One region of the Paenarthrobacter sp. CCNWLY172 genome, then DNA from elsewhere that is predicted to be linked to it. Evidence: riboswitches for the same ligand, from Rfam matches in the RefSeq annotation. Region 1 holds a riboswitch; the other holds the start of a gene.
What was found. Region 1 has a riboswitch for S-adenosylmethionine ahead of WBN73_RS05650 (aminotransferase class V-fold PLP-dependent enzyme). Riboswitches for the same ligand answer to the same signal wherever they lie in the genome.

Region 1 (7,502 bases):
TGGACTGCAGCGGCTCACGCTGCCGCTTCCGGTAGAGGTTGATATAGGTGTTGGTCAGGATGCGGTACAGCCACGCTTTGAGGTTGGTCCCTGGCTTGTACTGGTGGAAAGCCGAAAATGCCTTGGTATAGGCCTCCTGAACCAGATCCTCCGCATCCGAAGGGTTTCGTGCCATCCTCATGGCTGCCGAATACAACTGGTCCACATACTGCATGGCGTCGCGCTCGAAACGCGCACGCCGCTGCTCGGGAGTCTCCGAAGCGACATCGACGTCGGGTGCGGCCACTGCGTCTTCCGCGCCGGCCGCCTGGTACATGGCCGCTGCGGCCGGTTCCGTGGTGCTCATCGTTGCCAAGTCTACTGTCAGCTGCGGGGAATCCGGCTGTGTGCCGTACCCGCGCTCCGGTAGAACCACACGGTCCTTAACCAAAGTCAAAAAATCAACTCCGTTCACCAAGGCGGCAACACCGTGCCGCAGTCCGGTCTCCACCGCACCACTAGTTCACAACGGCCGCCGGTGGGTAAATATTCCGCAAAGGTGCAAGACTAGAGCAGACTGCACCCCTTGAACACAAGACCCATTGACATAGTGTGGCAAGCCATCCAGGAGGCAAGACATGTCTGTTATCCGTTTTCTCGCGCGGCCCATGCTCGCGTCCAGCTTCGTCGTCGCAGGCCTTGACAAGCTCAGGAACGCAGACGATACCGCCAAGCAGCTCTCGCCCGTCCTTCGACGGGCCTCGGAATCGCTGCCCTTCAAAGCCGATGAGAAGACCCTCGCGCGCGTCCTTGGAGGCGCCCAGTTGGGGGCCGGCGCATTGCTCGGGCTTGGGAAGCTCACCCGTTTTGCCGCAACGGTGCTGGCTGTCACATCGGCGTTGAACTCCTACGTCGAATGGCGATCAGCGGATATCAGCACCAAGGAAGGGCGGAGCGCACGCAAGGCCCAGTTGCTGAAGAATATTTCCCTGACAGGCGGGGTCCTTCTTGCCTCGGTTGATACCGAGGGACGCCCCAGCATTGCCTGGCGCGCTGAGCACTTGGCTGCCGACGCCAAAAAGGTGACGGGCAAGCAGATCAAGCGGGCAGACAAAGCAGTACGCAAGGCCGTAGACAACGCAGTTGGAGCATAAGGAAGCATGACGGGGACCACCGCCGCAAATACCGGACCAAGCAAAGCCGCTGCGCTGCCTCTCTGGCCGGCGCCCTACGCCAAAGGGCCCGTGGATGCCACGGTGACGGTACCTGGTTCAAAGTCGTTGACCAACCGCTTCCTGGTGTTGGCGGCTTTGGCGGATGGTCCCTCACGGCTGCGGGCTCCGCTGCATTCCCGTGATTCCGCACTCATGATCCAGGCTTTGCGGCAGTTGGGGGCCACGGTCACGGAGGTTCCCGGCGACGGCGACTACGGCCCTGACCTTGAGATCACCCCGATGGATCCCGCCGCCCCAAGCGCCGGGACAGCCATTGACTGCGGCCTCGCCGGCACGGTCATGCGGTTCGTACCTCCGCTGGCGGCCCTGCGCAAGGGAACTACCGTCTTCGACGGCGACCCCCACGCCCGCAACAGGCCGATGGGCACCATCATCGAGGCGTTGACCGCCCTCGGCGTTTCCGTGGCAGCCGAAGGCGGCAGGACGCCGTCGGCCCTTCCCTTCATGGTGGACGGCACCGGCGAAGTCCGGGGCGGCCACTTAGTGATCGATGCCAGCGCGTCATCGCAGTTTGTGTCCGCCCTGCTGTTGGTCGGCGCCCGTTTTACCGATGGCCTCCACTTGGAGCACGTCGGCAAGCCTGTGCCCAGCCTGGACCACATCACCATGACCGTGGAGGTCCTCCGCAGCGTGGGCGTCACCGTGGACGACTCCGTACCCAACCACTGGCGGGTCTCCCCCGGGCCCATCCACGCCTTTGACCAGAGGATCGAGCAGGACCTTTCCAACGCCGGCCCCTTCCTGGCCGCAGCCTTGGCAACACAGGGCACAGTACGGGTCACCAATTGGCCGGAAGGCACCACCCAGGTTGGCGATATGTGGCGGACCATCCTGGCCACCATGGGAGCCAGCGTCACCATGGAGGACGGAACCCTCACCGTGACCGGCGGAACGGTCATCAAGGGCGCCGACTTCGACGAAACCAGCGAACTCGCGCCCACCGTTGCCGCCTTGTGCGCTCTGGCTGCCGGCCCCTCGCGGTTGACGGGGATTGCCCATCTCCGTGGCCATGAAACGGACCGGCTTGCGGCACTCGTTGCTGAAATCAACTCCCTGGGCGGTGACGCCGAAGAGACCGCCGATGGCCTCATCATCCGCCCCGCGGCTCTGCACGCCGGAGTGGTCCACAGCTATGCCGACCACCGCATGGCCACTGCCGGCGCCATCCTGGGCCTCGCCGTGGAAGGCGTCCAAGTGGAAGACATCGCCACCACGTCCAAGACCATGCCGGAGTTCCCGGAAATGTGGACCCGAATGGTGGGGACCATCTCCAGCACGGATGGGGCACAAAACTGACCATGGGCCGCGATGCACGCTCCTGGGACGAATCCGACGTCCGGATCCGACCCAACAAAAAAGGGTCCAGGCCACGGACCAAGGACAGGCCCAGCCATGACGACGCCGTCATCGGGCGGATCATCACCGTTGACCGCGGGCGGTACAGGGCGATTGTGGGCGAGGATTCCGCGAACGCACGCGTCGTCATCGCTGCGCGCGCCCGCGAACTGCGGCGTAACCCGGTAGTACCCGGGGACTTCGTCGCTTTGGTGGGGGACGTCTCCGGTTCGCCGGACACGCTGGCGCGGCTGGTCCGGGTGGAAGAACGACGAACCCTCCTGCGACGCAGCGCGGACGACACCGACCCCATCGAACGCGTAGTGGTGGCCAACGCCCATCAGTTGGTCATTGTTGTTGCAGCCGCCAACCCTGAACCGCGCACGGGATTCATCGACCGCGCCTTGGTGGCAGCCTACGACGCCGGCATTGAGCCGTTGCTGCTCATCACCAAGGCGGACGTCAAGGATCCGGCAGAATTGCTTGCCAACTACCTCAGCCTGGACTTCCCCGTCATCATCAGCCGCACGGCGGACTCCGAAGCAGGCGGCATCGACGCCCGCTCCGATGACGGCCTGTCCGCACGGTTGGACCGCGACGCCGTAGCCCAGTTGCGCTCCCACCTCGGGGGCAAGGTCACCGTGATGCTCGGCCACTCGGGCGTGGGCAAGTCCACCATGGTCAATGCGCTGACAGGGGCGGAGAGGGCCACCGGCGGCGTTAACGCCGTGACAGGCCGGGGCCGGCATACGTCCTCCTCCGCTTTGGCCCTGAAACTCGCCGACGCCCCGGCCGGCAGTTGGATCATCGATACCCCGGGCATCCGGTCCTTTGGCTTGGCCCATGTGGACCCTGACCGGATTCTGCATTCCTTCCCGGATCTTGAACCCGGAACTGAAGCCTGTGAGCGGGGATGCAAGCACGACGCCACGGCCATCAACTGCGGACTGGATCCGTGGGTTAACAACGGCCATGCAGGACCTTCAGGAGCAGCGCGGTTGGCCTCGTTGCGCCGGTTGCTCGGTGCCGACCCCCGGATGGAAGCAAAGGAGACCAAGGAACTGGGCACCGTCAACTGATCGTTGCGGCTTCACGTCCCCGCTGCAGGGAGCGTTTCAGGATAGTTTGGTGGCATGACCCATCCCGTTTCCACCTACAACGATGACCTGCGCCTTGCCCACGTCCTCGCTGACTCAGTCGATGCCCAGACCATGGACCGCTTCAAGGCCCTGGACCTGAAGATCGAAACCAAGCCAGACCTCACACCTGTCACTGACGCCGACAAAGCAGCGGAGGAAGCCATCCGGGGTCAGCTCTCCCGGTCCCGCCCCCGGGATGCTGTCCTTGGCGAGGAGTTTGGCAGCAGCGGACACGGCTCACGGCGTTGGATCATTGATCCCATCGACGGGACCAAGAACTTTGTCCGGGGCGTACCGGTGTGGGCAACATTGATCGCATTGGTTGATGAGGGTGAACCCGTGGTTGGCGTCGTCAGTGCACCCGCCTTGGGAAAACGCTGGTGGGCTGCCAAGGACATGGGCGCCTACATGGGCCGGTCCCTTGCCGCGGCCACCCGTTTGAAGGTCTCCAACGTTTCCCGCCTGTCCGATGCCTCCTTGTCCTACTCAAGCCTGTCCGGGTGGAAGGACCGCGGAAACCTGGATGAGTTCCTGGGGCTCACAGAGGATGTATGGCGAACCCGGGCCTACGGCGATTTTTGGTCATACTGCCTGGTGGCCGAGGGTGCAGTGGACATCGCGTGCGAGCCTGAGCTGAACCTGTACGACATGGCAGCCCTCGTCCCGATCGTTACGGAGGCCGGTGGCCGTTTCACCTCCCTGGAAGGCGACGACGGTCCGTTCGGCGGCAACGCGCTGGCCACCAACTCCATCCTTCACTCGGAAGTCCTCAAGCGGCTCAACCCGGGCCTGGACGACCTGCTCTAGGCAGGTTCGTTTCAGGGCACGCACGCTGCTTTTCACCGAATATTCGACGGCGGACGCCTCCTTTTCGAGGCGTCCGCCGTTTTTTCTTCGCCAGATCGGCGATTTACAACCCGGCGTAACAAAGTGCTTAACAAAGCGAAGTGACTTTGGAGGGGCCATCGGAGGTGCCCTAACCTTTTTTACAGGTCACGAGTGCCAGCGCTAAACCCCGGTTTGCTGGCCGGCAACCCTCCATTCGCGGCGGGGTGCCCCGGGTGACGACCCGGCCGGTCCGGAACGGATGCGGCAAGCGCGGATCCCCCTCCGGGGATCCCTCTTGAGTGAGGTCCCATGAGCACAGTTACGTTCGACTCAAACATCATTCCGTCTTTCGCCGGTGAAACCCCGTCTCAGGCAGCTCCCGCTGCACGGCCACTCGCCGCCGTCACTGGCGCTGAGCTGCAGGCACCGCTGATCCAGGGCGGCCACGTCCGCTATGCCAATCTGGACTACGGCGCATCGGCTCCGGCCCTGACCATCGTCTCGGCCTACCTCAACGAGGTCCTTCCTTACTACGCCAGCGTTCACCGCGGCGCGGGTTTTGCGTCCCAGATCAGCACCTCGGTCTATGAGAATTCGCGCAGTATTGTCCGTGAGTTCGTCGGCGGGCGTCCCGACGATTCCGTGATTTTCACGCGAAACACCACAGACTCCCTGAATCTCCTGGCAGGCTGCCTTCCGCAGATTGACGGCCGTTTCTCCGGGGAAGTCCTTTATCTGGACATCGAACACCACGCCAACCTTCTCCCTTGGCAGGGTGTCCCGCACCGCAGCGTCGTAGCGGCCACCACGTTGACCGCCACCGTGGACAAGCTCCGCGACGAATTGGCCCAAGGCGGGGTCAGCCTGCTCGCCGTCACTGGCGCCTCCAACGTGACAGGTGAAATCCTGCCGATCGCAGAACTCGCTGCACTGGCGCACGAATACGGTGCCAGGATTGTTGTGGATGCCGCCCAATTGGCACCCCACCGCCGGATCAACATCACGGAGGACGACGTTGACTACGTGGTGTTCTCCGGTCACAAGCTGTATGCCCCCTTCGGCGCAGGCGTCGTAGTGGGGCGCCCGGACTGGCTCGACGCCGGGATCCCCCACCTGGCTGGTGGCGGCGCCGTCCGTGAAGCCCGCCTCGACTCGGTGAGCTGGGCAACGGGCCCTGCCCGCCACGAAGGCGGCTCCCCCAATGTCCTGGGTGCCGCAACCCTCGCCCGGGCCACCCAGGTCCTCGCCGGGCTGGACCAGGAGGCGTGGCACGCCCATGAAGCCGCCATCCGCAGGTACCTGGTGGATGGCTTGGAGGCCATCGACGGCGTGACCGTGCACCAGATCTTCACTGACTCAGATGACACCATCGGTGTGGTCAACTTCTCCGTGGAAGGATTCGACGCCGGACTGGTGGCGGCGTATCTGGCCGCCGAGCACGGAGTTGGCCTCCGGGATGGACGCTTCTGCGCCCACCCACTGCTCAAGCGACTCGGACTTCCCTCAGGCTCCTTGCGTGCCAGCTTTGGCGTCGGCTCCCGGTTGGAGGACGCCACGAGGCTGCTCGCAGGCATCGAGGGGCTTAAGCGCAACGGGTTGGGCTGGGACTATGTGGTGGACGAGGGCCGCTGGGTACCTGCCAACGACCACCGGACCTACCCGGAATGGGCGCCCAACACGCCCGGCACTGCAGGCGCTGCTCCTTGCACTGTTGACTAAACGCGCTTTACCGCGGCTGCGGTAAATTCGTAGGGTATCTTTTGGCGACCCTGTGAAGGAGTTTTTGGTGGCATTGCCCTCTCCGGCCGCCTCCAGCGGACGGCCCGGCGTTCCCGGACCCGCCGGACCGCGTGGTCCCAAGCTCCACGCTGACCGTCGGAACGAGTTCGGCCAGAGCTTCCAGGACGGTGGCGAGCACTACGATCGAGTGCGGCCCGGTTATCCCCGGGAGTCCGTCGAATGGTTTGTTCCCCAGGGGGCCACGACTGCTGCGGATCTCGGAGCGGGTACTGGCAAGTTCACGGCCCTCCTCGTGGAGCGCGGACTGGACGTTGCCGCCGTCGACCCTTCCACCGACATGCTGGAGCAGCTGCGCAAGTCCCAGCCGCACGTCACCGCGCTGGAGGGAACAGCTGAAGCAACAGGACTGACGGACTCAGCATTCGACGTCGTCAGTGTTGCCCAGGCCTGGCATTGGTGCGACCCACTGGCCGCGAGCACCGAGATAGCCCGTATCCTCCGGCCGCACGGGACCTTGGGACTGGTCTGGAACCAGCTGGATACCGACGTGCCCTGGGTTCATCGGCTCTCGCGCATCATGCATGCCGGAGACGTCCACAAGCCAGGTTTCCGTCCACTGATCGGCCCGGAATTTTCCGGCGTGGAAAGCCACTTCACCCGCTGGTCGGATGCCTTGACGCCCGAAGACATCATGGAGCTGACCAAGTCGCGGAGCTATTATCTCCGCGCCAACGACGCCACCAGGGCGAAAGTCATGGGCAACCTGGAGTGGTACCTCTATGAGCATCTGGGGCACGCACCGGGAGACAGCGTTCCACTGCCGTACGTGACGCAGACCTGGCGGGCGTTCAAGGTGCGCGCTGCGCGGCCACGGTAGGCTTGAGGTGTGAAGACCAGTACGCCCTCCTCCTCGATTGAGGACTACGTCAAGGTCATCTACTCGTACACAGAGTGGCAAGACAAGCCGATAACGTCCTCCCAGCTTGCCCAGCGCCTGGGTGTGGCTAATTCCTCCGTGTCTGAAATGGTCCGCAAGCTCAAGGACCAGGGACTGGTGGACCACCAGCCCTACAGCGCCATTCGCCTGACACCCGCGGGCATGCGCCTGGCATTGGCCATGGTGCGCCGGCATCGCCTCATTGAGACCTATCTGGTGGAAGAACTCGGGTACAGCTGGGATGAGGTCCACGATGAAGCTGAGATGCTGGAGCATGCAGTGTCGGATACCTTCATCGAGCGAATGTCC
Region 2 (7,502 bases), on a different contig from region 1:
TGCTCCCAGATTTCGGGTCCGGTGGTTTCATAGTGCGCCAAGGGATTGGCGGGGTTGTCGAACTGCATGGGCCGCCACGCACCGGGCGTCTCGGCCGTAATCCGCGCTGCAACAGCCCGGGCGTTCTCCGGCGATTCCGACGGGGCATTCCAATCGGTCAGGATCACGCGGGCGCCGTAGTTGTGCAGCGCAGCGAGCTTCTCCTCGGAGATCGTGTCGCCTGTCACCACCACCACGGGATGTCCGGTCAGGTGGCCGATGAGCGCCAGGCCGATCCCGGTGTTGCCCGAAGTGCTCTCCACGATAGTGGCTCCCGGCTTCAGCTCCCCGGACCTCTCAGCCGCCCGGACCATGCTGAGTGCGGTGCGGTCCTTGATGGAACCGCCGGGGTTTTCGGACTCAAGTTTGATATGGATGGCACTGCCCAGTCCACGGCCCAGCGAATCCAGTTTCACCAGCGGGGTGTTGCCCACTTTGTCCAGGACCGAGGCATCCAACCCGTCCGGCAGCCGGGCCGCTGCGTGAGCTCCTTGCCGACGGATCGCCGTACTCACCACGCCCCACCCCCTTCCTCAGCCTCCAGTAGAACCTGATCCACGGCGCCGCGCAGTTCAGTCCGCGCCCGTTCCACAAGATCCGGCGCCGATGACCTGTCGGCCAGTACATCAGCGAGTCGACCCACGACGACGCCTGTTCCCTTCCCGAGCGGTTGTGCAGCTCCAGCTTCGAGCAGCAGATAGGACCCCGTCAGGGTCTCGATCGTCAACAGCTTTTCCAGCACCTCCACCGACCTTTCGAGTTGGTGGAGGGCCAAGGGGGCCAGAGTTGAATGGTCCTCGACGTCGGCGGACAAGGTTGGGGCGCCAAGGGTGGCCGGGGCGGCCAGGAACTTGAGTTCGGCAAGCAGCCCGGCCGCGGAGTACCACAACAGCCCGGGCAGTTCCTCCTGGGCAAGCGCGGAGGCCGGGTTGAATTCCGCTCCGGCCCCGGACTGCTCAGCCGAGGCTTGGGTCGATGCTGCTTGCAAGTGCTTGGCCCGGATGGCCCGTTGCGGCGGATACAACTTGGCGATGCGCCGCTCGCTGGAAATCCCCACGTGCGCCAACGCAACCCTCAGACCTTCGAATGCGAGAGCCAGCTGCATCGGCTGGAAGTTCCCGCCGGACAGCATGAGCCCGGATTCGACATCAACCAACGGATTGTCGCCGCGACCATTCAGTTCCACCTCCAGCGCAGCACTCAACTGCGCCACCAGGGATCGGAACGCCCCGTGCGTCTGCGGTGCGGCCCGGAAGGACAATGCATCCTGCACCGACACCTCGGGCCGCACATCTTCCAACCAGCCACCACTGAGCAGGTGCCGCACAGCTGCCGCCGAGTCACCCTGGCCGTTTACTGCCTTGGCCGCCTGGATGGCCGGCGAAAACGGGCTGAGGTTCCCGCCGCCGTCGTACCTTGCGATGGTCTCCAGCGAGAGGGAAAGCGCGACGTCGGCCAGCCGGGCCAGCTGCTGCAATTGCAGCAACGCCAGGGTCCCGGCGCCGACGGAATACGCGTTGGCGCTCACCAAGGCAAGCGCCTCGCCGGGCGCGAGGACGAGGGGTTGAAGGCCGGCATCGGCGAGCGCTTTGGCTCCTGGAACCAAGGTGCCGTCGGCGTTGATGGCTTCGCCCTCACCGATGGCGACGGCGGCGACGGCGGCCAGCTGGGTGAGGTCCGACGATCCCACCGACCCTTCGCGCGGGATGGCGGGCAGGACGCCGCGGTTGAGGAGTCCTGCGTAGAAGTTTGCTGTTTCGGGCCTCACACCGGAACCGCCGCGGCTGAAACCGACAAGTCGGGCCAGGATCACTGCGCGGGCAGCGGGACGGTCCAGATACGAGCCCACTCCGCTGTTGTGATACCTGACCACCTGGACCTGATAGGCCAGGAGCGACTTCTCTTCCACGGCGGTGTCCCGACCGGACCCGAGCAACGTATTGAGTCCGTAAACCCGCTGCCCGGAAGCGGCGGTGCGTTCCAGTACGTCGCGGGAGCGACCGATCAAAGACAACGCATCGTGGTTGAGTTCCACGTGAAACGCAGGGTTGGAGGCGGCCAGTGCTACGTCGGCGGCACGCACCGGAGCCGTTCCAATAACCAAGGTCGGCGGTTCGGAAGACACCATCAGAAGTCCAGGAGATTCTGCCGGAACCCGCCGTTGCCGTAACTCTTCCTTAGAAGGCCCCGCCGCCGCAGTTCAGGGGTGAGCTTATCCAGGACACCGTGCACTGTCACCGGGTCCACGAAGCCGGAGAAGAGGAACCCGTCACCACCCACCTCAGAGCCGGTCGACTCAAGATAGTCGGCAATCTCCCCCACCGTGCCGATGATCGAATCCCCCGCCCCACCGCTCCTGGCCTGCAGGATCTCGCGCAGCGTGGACCCGGGAGGCGCCGCCTTGGCGAAGTGTTCCAACGTCCCCTGGTTGCTGTTGGTGCTCAGCTCCGGGAGGGGTGCGTCCAGGTCGAACTGCTTGAAGTCGATCACCGAGAGGTAGGAGATGGAGTTGAGCTGGCTGTCGATATCGCGCTGGGTGAGCTCACGACGCTGGGCACGCAGCTCCTCGGCTTCGGCAGCAGAACCAACCACTGTGGGCTTCAGGACAAAAAGCACCTTGACGTCGTCGGGGTTCCTGCCGGCTTTGGCGGCCTCCGCGCGAATCGAGTCACGGTAGGACTTCATGCCGTCAACACCACGGGCCAACGCAATGGCCACATCAGCATGACTACCGGCGAACGCCTTGCCCCGGGGAGACGCACCAGCCTGGACCAGCACGGGTTCCTCCGGCAACGGCGCCGTGTTCAGTGGACCGCGGACCTTGAAGAAGTCACCCTGGTGATTGATCGGGTGCACCTTGGTGTGGTCGGCAAACACCCCTGCGGAGACGTCCTCAAGGACCGCGCCCGGTTCCCAGCTCCGCCAGAGCCGCCTGACGACGTCGACGAATTCCTCCGCTTTTTCATACCTAAGGTCGTGTTCAATCTGTTGATCCAACCCGTAGTTCTGGGCGGCGAGGTCGCTGCCGGACGTGACGACGTTCCAGCCCAACTGGCCCTCTGAGAAGTGCTGCAACGTGGCCAAAAGCCGGGCGGCCGTGAAGGGCGGGTAGAACGAGGCGCTGACGGTCGGCACGATTCCCAGGTGCTCGGTGGCGGAGAGCAGGTAAGGGACCAGCGCCAGCGGATCGTGTTTCGGCGCAAAGGAGGCATGAGCCAGGGACACTTCGGCCGATCCGCCATACGTGTCCGGCACGGTGAGGGAATCCTCGATGATGAAGAGGTCCAACCCGGATTGTTCGAACGCCCGGACTGCGTCCTGGTACAGGGCTGGCTTCTTCCAGTCGTAGCCCAGGCCGTAACCGGGCGTCCCCCACCCCTGGACACCGAATCCATGGCCCACAAACCATCCAAAATGCAGCATGGGCTTGAGTGTAGAACTGCTCTGTCCGTTCACCGCGACCTGATTTCATGCGAAGTTACAGGAGGACGTACTGGGTCAATTATGCTCCCGGGGCGTCACATTTGAACGCGGCCGGAGACGGTCCGTATTTTCCACATAAGGCGTATGTCGTGTTCCACAATCAGCAGGGGTCGGGAATGATCGCTGTATGAGTGCAGCAACCTCCCGCCCCTCCGCCAAGGAGCGGCTGTCCAGCGCCTGGGCCCTCAAGGGCTACAAGCGTGAATGGCTGCGGCACGATCTCGTTGCGGGCGCTGCGCTGTTTGCTTTGCTGGTGCCCGCCGGGATGGCCTATGCACAGGCAGCAGGGCTTCCCCCGGTCACCGGGCTTTACGCAACAGTGGTCCCGCTGCTGGTTTATGCGGTGGTGGGGCCCTCCCGCATTCTGGTCCTGGGACCCGACTCTGCCCTGGCCCCTATGATCGCCGCGGCCATTGTGCCGCTGGCAGCGGGAAGCAGCGAAAAATCCGTGGCGCTGGCCGGCTTGCTGGCCGTGTTGATCGGGGCGCTCATGCTTGCGGGCTCGGCACTGAAACTGGGAGCCATCACGGGCCTGCTGTCCAAACCCATCCGGCTCGGGTACCTCAACGGAATCGCACTGTTGGTGGCCCTTTCGCAACTCCCGGCGTTTCTGGGTATTGAGGCCGACGGCGACGTCTGGCAAAAGCTCGCGAAGGTTACTACCGGGTTACTTGGCGGCGAGGTCAACATCACCGCGCTGTTGTTGGGAGTGGGGTCGCTGGCGCTCATCTGGATCCCCCGGCTCCTGAAGTGGAAGGTACCCGGCGTCCTGTTGGCGGTGGTTGGCTCGTGCGTGGCGACGGCGGTCTTCGGGCTCAACGACGACGTGAAGGTCACCGGGGTCCTGCCGCAGGGCCTGCCCATGCCCGCACTCGGGGGTATTGGCTGGGCCGACGCTTTGATGCTGCTCCCCGCCGCCGCGGGCATCGCGCTCATGGCTTTCGCTGACACTGGCGTGTTGTCTCAAACATTGGCAGCCAAAGAAGGGAAGAAGGTCTCCGGAAACAGGGAGATGGCAGCGCTTGGAGCAGCCAATGCCGCTACAGGCCTCTTGGGTGGGTTTCCCATTTCAGGCAGTACCTCCAGGACACCGGTAGCCGTGGATGCCGGCGCAAAATCCCAGATGACAGGCGTGGTGGGCTCCGTGCTGGTACTGGCCTTCATGCTGCTGGCTCCGGGAGTAACCGAGTACCTGCCGTCGGCAACCCTGGCCGCCGTCGTCATCGCCGCGGCCATTGCCCTCGCAGATCCTGCCGGCGTCAGGCGGCTCCTGGGGCTGAGCCGCAGCGAGTCCGTGGTGATGCTGGCTGCGTTCCTGGGAGTGCTGACGGTGGGTGTCCTCCAGGGAATCGTGGTGGCCATCGCCTTGGCACTCCTGGACTTTGTCCGCAGGGCATGGGATCCGTACAGAACCGAACTCGGCGCAGAGGAAGGCCTTCCCGGGTATCACGACCTTGAACGCCACCCCGAGGGCAAGCGCATCCCCGGGCTCTTGATCCTCCGGTTTGATGCACCCCTGTTCTTCGGCAACGGACAGGTCCTGGCGAGCTTCGTGAGGGAGCAACTCGACGAGGCCCCGGACGAGTCCGCGGAGCCCGTCACCCACATCATCCTTGCCGCCGAACCGATCACCGGGATCGACACCACAGCCTTGGATGACCTGGTAACCCTGGACGAATGGTTGGCCAGAAAAGGAGTGGATCTGGTGTTTGCCGAGCTCAAAGGGCCCGTGAAGGACAAGTTGATCCGCCTCGGCACGGCGGCCCGTTTTACGCCGGACCACTTCTACCCCACTGTCGGCGCGGCAGTGCGGGAGCTCAAGGACCGATAGTGGATCAGCCTCCGATTACGCAACATGACGACGGTGCAGCCGCCCGCAAGTGCAGCCCGACGCCCGTGGATGTTACGTTTTTCTTGAGTAATGAGTACCAGCGCAAAGCCCTGACTTGCTGGTCGGCAACCCTCTCTCCGGCGGGGTGCCTCAGGTGACTACTCGGCGTATCGACAACTCGAACTGCAAGCGTGACTGAGGAGCACCAGCAATGCCTGAACCCACTGAAGAAAAACTCTCCTACCGCCTGATTACAGGCCCGGATAACCGCGATTTCTGCGAGCGTATCCACAACTCCCTCGCCGAAGGCTATGTGCTCCATGGCAGCCCGGCAGCCACCTTCAACGGCACGGACGTCATCGTGGCCCAAGCCATTGTGCTGCCTGCGGCGATCGCCAATGCTGATGCCGCCGTCGCCAACGCAGTGGACCAACTTGAGAATTACGACGATGAAGAAGCGTTCGAGGGCCACGCATGAGCTACGCAGGTGACCTGACCCCACAGGACGCGTGGGCCAAGCTCGAAGAAGGCGCGATCCTGGTGGATGTGCGCACCGAGGGCGAGTGGGCCCACATCGGCATCCCGGACACCAAAGCCACCGAGAACGATCCCCTGTTCATCCAGTGGAACCTGGCTGGCGGTATCCCGAACTCCCGCTTTATCGAGGACCTGCAGCAGCAGGCACCCGAGGATGACGCCGTGGAGCTCGTGTTCATCTGCCGTTCCGGCCAGCGCTCCATCTCCGCTGCCATTGCCGCAACACAGGCCGGCTTCACGGCGTACAACGTCCTTGAGGGCTTCGAAGGCGAACCGGACCGCTACGGTGAGCGCACCGTAAACGGCTGGAAGAACCGTGGCCTGCCTACGAATCTGGGGACCGAGTAAGTGACTTTCAATCCCGACGCCGCCGGCTGGAGCCCTGACACCCAGGCCGTTCGCGGTGGCCTTGACCGCACCAATTTCCAGGAAACGTCCGAGCCCGTTTTCCTGAACTCCGGCTTTGTCTACGAATCGGCTGCCGCTGCCGAACGGGCATTTACCGGCGAGGACGAACGCTTCGTTTACTCCCGCTACGGCAACCCGTCCGTCGCCACGTTCCAGGAGCGGCTGCGGCTGCTCGAAGGAACCGAGGCGTGCTTTGCGACAGCCTCCGGCATGTCCGCGGTCTTCACCGCTTTGGGTGCCTTGCTGGCTGCCGGCGACCGCGTGGTAGCCGCGCGCTCGCTGTTCGGCTCCTGCTTCGTGATCCTCAACGAGATCCTGCCCCGCTGGGGCGTGGAGACGGTGTTCGTTGACGGCCCGGATCTGGAGCAGTGGCGCGAAGCCCTCTCGGAACCGACCACCGCCGTGTTCTTTGAGTCGCCCTCCAATCCGATGCAGGAGATCGTGGACATCGCCGCCGTCAGCGAACTGGCGCATGCCGCTGGGGCGACTGTCGTGGTGGACAATGTCTTCGCCACTCCCCTCCTGCAGCGCTGCGGTGAGCTGGGCGCGGACGTCATCGTGTATTCCGGCACCAAGCACATTGATGGCCAAGGCCGTGTCCTCGGCGGCGCGATCCTGGGCACCAAAGAGTTCATCGATGGTCCCGTCAAGCAACTCATGCGCCATACCGGCCCTTCCCTTTCCGCGTTCAACGCCTGGGTGCTGACCAAGGGGTTGGAGACCATCGGACTGCGGGTGAACCACAGCTCGGCATCCGCTTTGAAGATCGCGGAGTGGCTCGAGCAGCAGCCTGCCATCAGCTGGGTCAAGTACCCGCTGCTCACGTCCCACCCGCAGTACGAGCTTGCCGCGAAGCAGATGAAGGCCGGCGGCACTGTGCTGACCTTCGAGCTGTCTCCTTCGGCCGGGCGCTCAGCCAAAGAGGCCGCCTTCGCCTTGCTCGATGGCCTCCGCGTCATTGACATCTCCAACAACCTGGGCGATTCCAAATCCCTCATCACCCACCCCGCCACCACCACCCACCGGGCCATGGGGCCTGAGGGCCGGGCCGCGATCGGACTCACCGACGGTGTGGTCCGCTTGTCGGTAGGACTGGAAGACGTGGACGATCTCATCCTGGATCTGGAGAAGGCCCTCAAACAGGTCTAACCTTGCTGCCATGAGCGGGAACCATCCCTATCGCCGTGCCGGAGCGGTCATCGTT

Region 2: it holds a riboswitch for S-adenosylmethionine, as region 1 does, so the genes downstream of both, WBN73_RS08165 (DUF1737 domain-containing protein) here and WBN73_RS05650 (aminotransferase class V-fold PLP-dependent enzyme) in region 1, are expected to answer to the same signal.

The regions. Positions count from the first base shown of each region.
Region 1 covers NZ_JBBEGB010000003.1:177,328-184,829, reverse strand. Annotated here, with positions in the region: gene WBN73_RS05675 (sigma-70 family RNA polymerase sigma factor) at 1-436, opposite strand, end outside; gene WBN73_RS05670 (DoxX family membrane protein) at 618-1,133, shown strand; gene aroA (3-phosphoshikimate 1-carboxyvinyltransferase) at 1,140-2,510, shown strand; gene rsgA (ribosome small subunit-dependent GTPase A) at 2,513-3,628, shown strand; gene hisN (histidinol-phosphatase) at 3,683-4,495, shown strand; SAM riboswitch class IV at 4,680-4,793, shown strand; gene WBN73_RS05650 (aminotransferase class V-fold PLP-dependent enzyme) at 4,826-6,235, shown strand; gene WBN73_RS05645 (class I SAM-dependent methyltransferase) at 6,309-7,133, shown strand; gene WBN73_RS05640 (metal-dependent transcriptional regulator) at 7,143-7,502, shown strand, end outside.
Region 2 covers NZ_JBBEGB010000004.1:303,369-310,870, forward strand. Annotated here, with positions in the region: gene WBN73_RS08145 (PLP-dependent cysteine synthase family protein) at 1-557, opposite strand, end outside; gene WBN73_RS08150 (aromatic amino acid ammonia-lyase) at 551-2,167, opposite strand; gene WBN73_RS08155 (NtaA/DmoA family FMN-dependent monooxygenase) at 2,167-3,495, opposite strand; gene WBN73_RS08160 (SulP family inorganic anion transporter) at 3,650-5,353, shown strand; SAM riboswitch class IV at 5,440-5,551, shown strand; gene WBN73_RS08165 (DUF1737 domain-containing protein) at 5,565-5,831, shown strand; gene WBN73_RS08170 (rhodanese-like domain-containing protein) at 5,828-6,238, shown strand; gene WBN73_RS08175 (O-succinylhomoserine sulfhydrylase) at 6,239-7,447, shown strand; gene WBN73_RS08180 (hypothetical protein) at 7,458-7,502, shown strand, end outside.